DNA from 2 places in the Mesorhizobium sp. WSM4829 genome. Region 1 is predicted to be linked to the other one. Evidence: riboswitches for the same ligand, from Rfam matches in the RefSeq annotation. Region 1 holds a riboswitch; the other holds the start of a gene.

Region 1 (3,402 bases):
GCTCGGCCTCGGTTTCGCCCAGGGCAAGAGCATGCTGTGGAACAAGCCATTGCTCGACGCCAATGGCGGCATCCGTGCGCTTGCCGCCGAGATTGCCGAGGATGCCGCCGCGACCAAGCTGGTCAACGGGCTCGGACTGCGCGTCAATCTCGTTGCCGCGCCCTTCGAACAGCCGCTCGGCTTGCGCACATTTGGCGAAATCTGGTCGCGCCAGGCCCGCTGGGCACGCCTCCGTCGCGTCACCTTCCCACTGTTTTTCGCGCCCGAGATCCTGATCGGAGCGGCGCCGCCGCTGGTGCTTGCGCTGGTTGCGGCAGCAGGCGCCGGTTTCAGCCTGCCGGCTACCGCCATCGCCGTGCTGATAGTCGCCTATCTGCCGGAATGCGCTCTCGCCTCGGCCAAGGGCTGGCACCTGTCGCTGCGCATGATCCCGGCGATGGTTGCGCGGGACGTGATGCTTCCCGCCATCTGGGTGCGCGGCTGGCTCAGCGGTGCCGTCGACTGGCGCGGCAACACGATGACCATCCAAACCAGCGCCGTTGCGGAATTGGAAGAGACGCCGTCGGGCGCCTGACCCCGCCTGCTTTGCAGATCAGAGCGCAGCAGTTCGGCGCGTATCCCTACCTGGCGGCTTTCAAGGCCTGCTCGATGTCTTCGAGCAGGTCGTCAGTGTCCTCCAGTCCGACGGACAGCCTGAGCGTGCCTGGCCCGATGCCAAGTTCGGCCCGCGCCTCGTCGCTCAGATTCTTGTGTGTCGTCGTCGCCGGATGGGTGATCAGGCTCTTGGCGTCACCGAGATTGTTGGAGATCAGCACGACATCGAGCGCGTTCTGGAAGGCGAAGGCCGCCTGCTTGCCTCCCTTGACGTCGAGGCAGATCAGCGTCGAGCCGCCCGACATCTGCTTCTTGACGATCGCCGCCTGCGGGTGATCGGCGCGGCCGGGATAGATGACGCGGACAATTTCCGATCGCTCGGCGAGGAAGTCCGCGATCCGGCCGGCACTTTCCGTCTGCTGGCGCACGCGCAGCGGCAGCGTCTCCAGGCCCTTCAGCAGCGTCCAGGCATTGAAGGGCGAGAGGCTGGGACCGGTGTGGCGGAAGTAGTCGTGCAAATTCTCGTCGATCCACTTCTTGTCCGACAGGATGATGCCGCCGAGGCAGCGCCCCTGGCCGTCGATGTGCTTGGTCGCCGAATAGACGACGATATGGGCGCCGAGTTGCAACGGCTTCTGCTGCAAGGGCGTGGCAAAGACGTTGTCGACGATCAGCCGCGCGCCGATCGAATCGGCAAGCGAGGCTACGGCTGCGATGTCGACGACCTCCAGCGTTGGATTGGTCGGGCTTTCAAGGAAGAACAACCTGGTGTTGGGCCTGACCGCCTTTTCCCAATTGGCGATGTCGGTGCCGTCGACCAGCGTCGCCTCGATGCCGTATTTCGGCGCCAGCGTCTCGACCACCCAGCGACAGGAGCCGAACAGCGCGCGCGCCGCCACGATGTGGTCGCCGGCCCGGGCACTGCACAGCAACGCCGCCGTCACCGCCGCCATGCCGGATGCGGTGGCGCGGGCATCTTCGGCACCTTCCAGCGCACACATGCGCTTCTCGAACATGTCGACCGTCGGATTGGCATAGCGCGAATAGATGAAGCCCGGTTCCTCGCCCTTGAAGCGGGCTTCCGCCGCCTGCGCCGTATCGTAGACATAGCCTTGCGTGAGATACATCGCCTCGGAGGTTTCGCCGAAGCCGGAACGCAGCGTTCCTGCATGCACGAGGGCGGTCTGAGGCTTCCAGTTGCGCGTTTTGCTCGTCATCACCTTGTTCCAAACAGAAAAAATGGTCCAAACACAAAAAAACCGGCCGCGAAAGTCGCAACCGGTCGTACGGCCTTTCGGCCCGACGGTCCTTTAGCGACTTGTTTAACGTGGCTGCAAGCCGACCGGCCAAATCACCACGGGATAACGATCCTTTAGACCTGCACCGCGCTTGCGTCAATTGCCGGCATGATTAAGAGGTTTGTACCAGCGGGTTCCACGGCAAGAACCTGCGACAAGACGAGACCACGCCCGGCCTTCGAGCGGAGCCAGACTTTGCGGCAGACAGGCATTCTTCCGGATCAGGATATTTCCGCGCTGTACCAGTCGGGCGCGCTGAAGTCGCCGCGCGCGCTCGACGCCGACCAGGTCCAGCCGGCCAGCCTGGACCTCAGGCTTGGCGACAAGGCCTGGCGGGTGCGCGCCTCCTTCCTGCCCGGCCCCAACCACAGGGTTGCTGAAAAACTCGACCGCCTGAAGCTGCACGAAATCAATCTCACCGATGGTGCGGTGCTGGAGACGGGCTGCGTCTATATCGTGCCGCTGCTCGAGAGCCTGGCGCTTCCGGCAAACATTTCCGCCTCGGCCAACCCAAAAAGCTCGACCGGGCGGCTCGACATCTTCACCCGCGTGATGACCGATCGCGGCCACGAGTTCGACAAGATCGCTGCCGGCTACAACGGCCCGCTCTATCTCGAAGTCAGCCCGCGCACCTTTCCGATCGTCGTCCGCGCCGGCTCGCGGCTGTCGCAGATCCGGTTCCGCACCGGCAATGCGCTTTTGTCGGAAAGCGAGCTGCACGAATTGCACCGTGCCGAGACGCTCGTCGCCACCGAGCCGCCGAACATTTCCGGCGGCGGCATCGCACTGTCGATCGACCTCGACGGCGACAAGGACGGGCTGGTCGGCTACCGCGGCAAGCACCACACCGGCCTGGTCGATGTCGACAAGCGCGCCGCGCAGGATGTCGTCGATTTCTGGGACCCGCTCTACAAGAGCGGCGCCGGCGAACTGGTGCTCGATCCGGACGAATTTTATATCCTCGTCAGCCAGGAAGCGGTGCATGTGCCGCCGCTCTATGCCGCCGAGATGACGCCCTTCGATCCGCTGGTCGGCGAATTCCGCGTCCACTATGCCGGTTTCTTCGATCCGGGTTTCGGCCATTCGGCCTCGGGCGGCACCGGCAGCCGGGCCGTGCTCGAAGTGCGCAGCCACGAAGTGCCGTTCATCCTCGACCACGGCCAGATCGTCGGACGGCTGGTCTACGAGCACATGCTGAAGCGGCCGCAGGCGCTCTACGGCACAGATCTCGGCTCGAACTATCAGGCGCAGGGCCTGAAACTGTCCAAGCATTTTCGCGCCGCGCGCTGATCGCCCACTATGATCAGACCATGCTTGCCTGACCTTACGGGTCGTGCTTGGCTGTCTTAGCCGTCAATACGGTTGGAACAAGGGGAACAAAAAATGCAGATTTCAAGATGGATCGCATCGGCAGCAACAGCCGTCATGCTGGCGATGTCAGTCGGGTCGCTGTCGGCGCAAGCACAGGAAAAGTTGAAGATCGCCACTGAAGGCGCCTATCCGCCGTTCA
Region 2 (3,402 bases), on a different contig from region 1:
CGTTGCCTGCAGCAATTCGAGCAGCAGGCCATCACCGGAGCCGACGTCCAGCACCCGCGACTGCGGCGGGATGAGATCGGCGACGACTTCGAGGTCGACGCGCTGGGCGTGGTTGACACTCATGATCGTGGCCTTTGACTGGCGCATGACCTTGATCCGAAAAGTCTGCAACTTTTCGGGGCCATGCGCTGATGCCTGGCGCATGACCTTGATCGGAAAAGCCTGCAAACTTCAGGCGTCATGCGCTGCTGCCTGGCGCAAGATGCCGGTTCGAAAAGGCTGTAATCTTTGGGGGTCATGCGCTGAGCCCCCTGGCGCGGGCCGCCGAGGCGATGAAGCCGTTGATGGCGGCGAACAGCTCCGGCTCGTCGAGCAGGAAGGCGTCGTGGCCGCGATCGGTCTCGATCTCGACGAAGGACACCGAGGCGCCGGCCGCGTTCAGCGCGTGAACGACCGAGCGGCTCTCCTCGGTCGGGAACAGCCAGTCGCTGGTGAAGGAGACCAGGCAGAAACGGGTCCTGGTGCCGGCAAAGGCGTCGGCCAGCCGGCCGCCATGATCGGCGGCGAGGTCGAAATAGTCCATCGCCCGGGTCATGTAGAGATAGGAGTTGGCGTCGAAGCGGTCTACGAAGGTCATGCCCTGATGGCGCAGATAGCTCTCGATCTGGAAATCGGCGTCGAAACCGAAGGTGAGTGCTTCACGATCCTGCAGGTTGCGGCCAAACTTCCGGTGCAGGGCCGCCTCCGACAGATAGGTGATGTGAGCGGCCATCCGCGCCACGGCCAGCCCCTTTTCTGGACGCTTGCCCTGCTCGAAATACTTGCCGCCATGCCAGTCGGGATCGGCCATCACCGCCTGCCGGCCGACCTCATGGAAGGCGATGTTCTGCGAGGAATGACGCGCGCCGGTGGCGATCGGCAGCGCCGAGAAAACGCGCTCCGGATAGCTCGACGCCCATTGCAGCACCTGCATGCCGCCCATCGAGCCGCCGAGCACCGAGAACAGCTTTTCGATGCCGAAATGGTCGACCAGCATCAACTGCGCCCGCACCATGTCGCGGATGGTGATGATCGGCAGGTCGAGCCCGTAGGGCTTGCCGGTGACTGGATTGGTCGAGGCGGGGCCGGTCGAGCCAAGGCAGCCGCCGATGACGTTCGAGCAGATGACGAAGAAGCGGCTGGTGTCGATGATCTTGCCGGGGCCGATCAGCACTTCCCACCAGCCCGGCTTGCCGGTCACTGGATTGGTGCTGGCGACGTGCTGGTCGCCGGTCAGTGCATGGCAGACGAGGATGGCGTTGGAGCGGGCGTCGTTGAGCGTGCCGTAGGTCTTGTAGGCGATCTGGAATGGCGACAGCAGTGTGCCGGCATCGAGCTTGAGCGGCTTGTCGGCGCCGAAACGCAACACCGGGCTCGACGGCTCGTCGGCCTCGTTGTTAGTTCTTTTCGTGCGCAGCGCGACCATCGCATCCTCTTACATTAACCCATCGTGTTTTCCGAAAGTCGATTGCGATTTTCGGCTCGATGCGACTGTCCGGCCGGCTGCGGACAACAAAAAAACCGGCATTGCCTTCGCAAAGCCGGTTACAGGATGCAAACGGCCCTTTAGCGAGTTGTTTAACGTGGCTGCAAGCCGACCGGCCAAATCACCACGGGATTTCGCCTTTCTTTAGGACCGGCGCGCCTCGGCGTCAACGGCCAGTCACGCACCGATCATTGCCGCCTCTCGACATTCCAGGCCACGGCTTGTATTTCCGCGGCGGCTTCCAGTGTGGCGGATCCGAAATTCGCATCGCGTTGGAGCAGCGGAAGCGTTCTCGACGGATTTTTGCAATATGAACCAGGCATCGGATCAGGCACGTCCAACGCCCCGCCCGGGGATCATGGAGATCGAGGCCTATGTGCCGGGCAAAAGCACGGCGCCGGCCGGCGTTGCCAAGGTCCATAAATTGTCGTCGAACGAGAATCCGCTCGGCCCCTCGCCGAAGGCGATAGAAGCCGCGCGCGACGTTGCGGCCAAGCTCGACATATATCCCGACGGCACCGCCAGGCGCCTGCGGGAGGCGATCGCCGAGGTGCATGGCCTCAATCCGGCGAATATCGTCTGTTCCAACGGTTCCGACGAGATTCTGGGCCTGCTTGCGCAGACCTATCTCGCACCCGGCGACGAGGCTGTGATCACCGAACACGGCTTCATGGTCTACAAGATCTACATCCAGTCGGCAGGTGCTGTCCCGGTTTCGGTCAAGGAAACCAATGAGCGCGCCGACGTCGACGCGATCCTCGCTGCGGTGACGGCGCGTACCAGGATCATTTTCCTCGCCAATCCCAACAACCCGACCGGCACCTATTTGCCGTTCCAGGAGGTGCGCCGCCTGCATGCCAGCCTGCCTCGAAACGTGCTACTGGTGCTTGATGCAGCCTATGCCGAATATGTCCGCCGCAACGACTATGAAGCCGGCGTCGAACTGGTGGCTGGCGCGGAAAACGTGATCATGACCCGTACCTTCTCCAAGCTCGGCCTCGGCGGCGCGCGGATTGGTTGGATGTACGCGCCGATGCATGTCATCGATGCGATCAACCGGGTGCGGGGTCCCTTCAACGTCAACGCGACGGCGATCGAGGCCGGCATTGCCGCGATCCGCGACCGTGCCCATGTCGAGCGAAGCGTGGCGCATAACGAGACCTGGCTGACCTGGGTGAGCGAGGAGTTGACCAGGCTCGGACTGCGGGTGACGCCGAGCGTCGGCAATTTCGTCCTCATCCACTTTCCCGAAGACAAAAAACATTCGGCGGCAGCTGCGGACGATTACCTCTGTGCGCGCGGCTACATATTGCGGCGCGTTTCCGGCTACGGCTTCCCGAATGCGCTGCGCATGAGCATCGGCACCGAAGAGGCCAATCGCGGCGTTGTCGCCGCCATCGCGACATTTCTGAAAAGCTAGAACACCATGACATCACCGATGTTCGAAAAGATCGCGCTGGTCGGCATCGGCCTGATCGGCTCGTCGCTGGCCCGCGTAATCCATCGCGAAGGCCTTGCCGGTCATGTCGCCATCTCGACGCGCAGCGAAACGACGCTGGCGCGGGCGAAGCAACTCGGCCTCGGCTCCTTCTACACGTCGGATGCGAAAGAGGCGGTCGGCGATGCCGACCTGGTCATCGTTTCGGTGCCGGTCGGTTCTTCGGGCGAGGTCGCCGAGGAAATCGCACCGGCGCTGAAGCAGGGCGCAATCCTCACCGATGTCGGCTCGACCAAGGCGTCGGTCATCGCGCAGATGCAGCCGCATGTGCCTGCCGGCGTGCATTTCATTCCCGGCCATCCACTGGCCGGCACTGAAAAATCGGGCCCGGACGCCGGCTTTGCCGAATTGTTCGAAAACCGCTGGTGCATCTTCACGC

The links. Region 1 has a riboswitch for S-adenosylmethionine ahead of AC0L17_RS22545 (O-succinylhomoserine sulfhydrylase). Riboswitches for the same ligand answer to the same signal wherever they lie in the genome.
Region 2: linked by a shared signal. The riboswitch ahead of metX (homoserine O-acetyltransferase MetX) and the one ahead of AC0L17_RS22545 (O-succinylhomoserine sulfhydrylase) in region 1 are both predicted to bind S-adenosylmethionine.

What each region holds. Positions count from the first base shown of each region.
Region 1 is NZ_JBVVQJ010000025.1:56,518-59,919, reverse strand. Features, by position in the region: gene AC0L17_RS22550 (ceramide glucosyltransferase) at 1-574, shown strand, start outside; gene AC0L17_RS22545 (O-succinylhomoserine sulfhydrylase) at 621-1,811, opposite strand; SAM riboswitch at 1,885-1,962, opposite strand; gene AC0L17_RS22540 (2'-deoxycytidine 5'-triphosphate deaminase) at 2,088-3,182, shown strand; gene AC0L17_RS22535 (ABC transporter substrate-binding protein) at 3,276-3,402, shown strand, end outside.
Region 2 is NZ_JBVVQJ010000006.1:59,801-63,202, reverse strand. Features, by position in the region: gene metW (methionine biosynthesis protein MetW) at 1-123, opposite strand, end outside; gene metX (homoserine O-acetyltransferase MetX) at 296-1,465, opposite strand; SAM riboswitch at 1,586-1,663, opposite strand; gene hisC (histidinol-phosphate transaminase) at 1,836-2,945, shown strand; gene AC0L17_RS07890 (prephenate/arogenate dehydrogenase family protein) at 2,952-3,402, shown strand, end outside.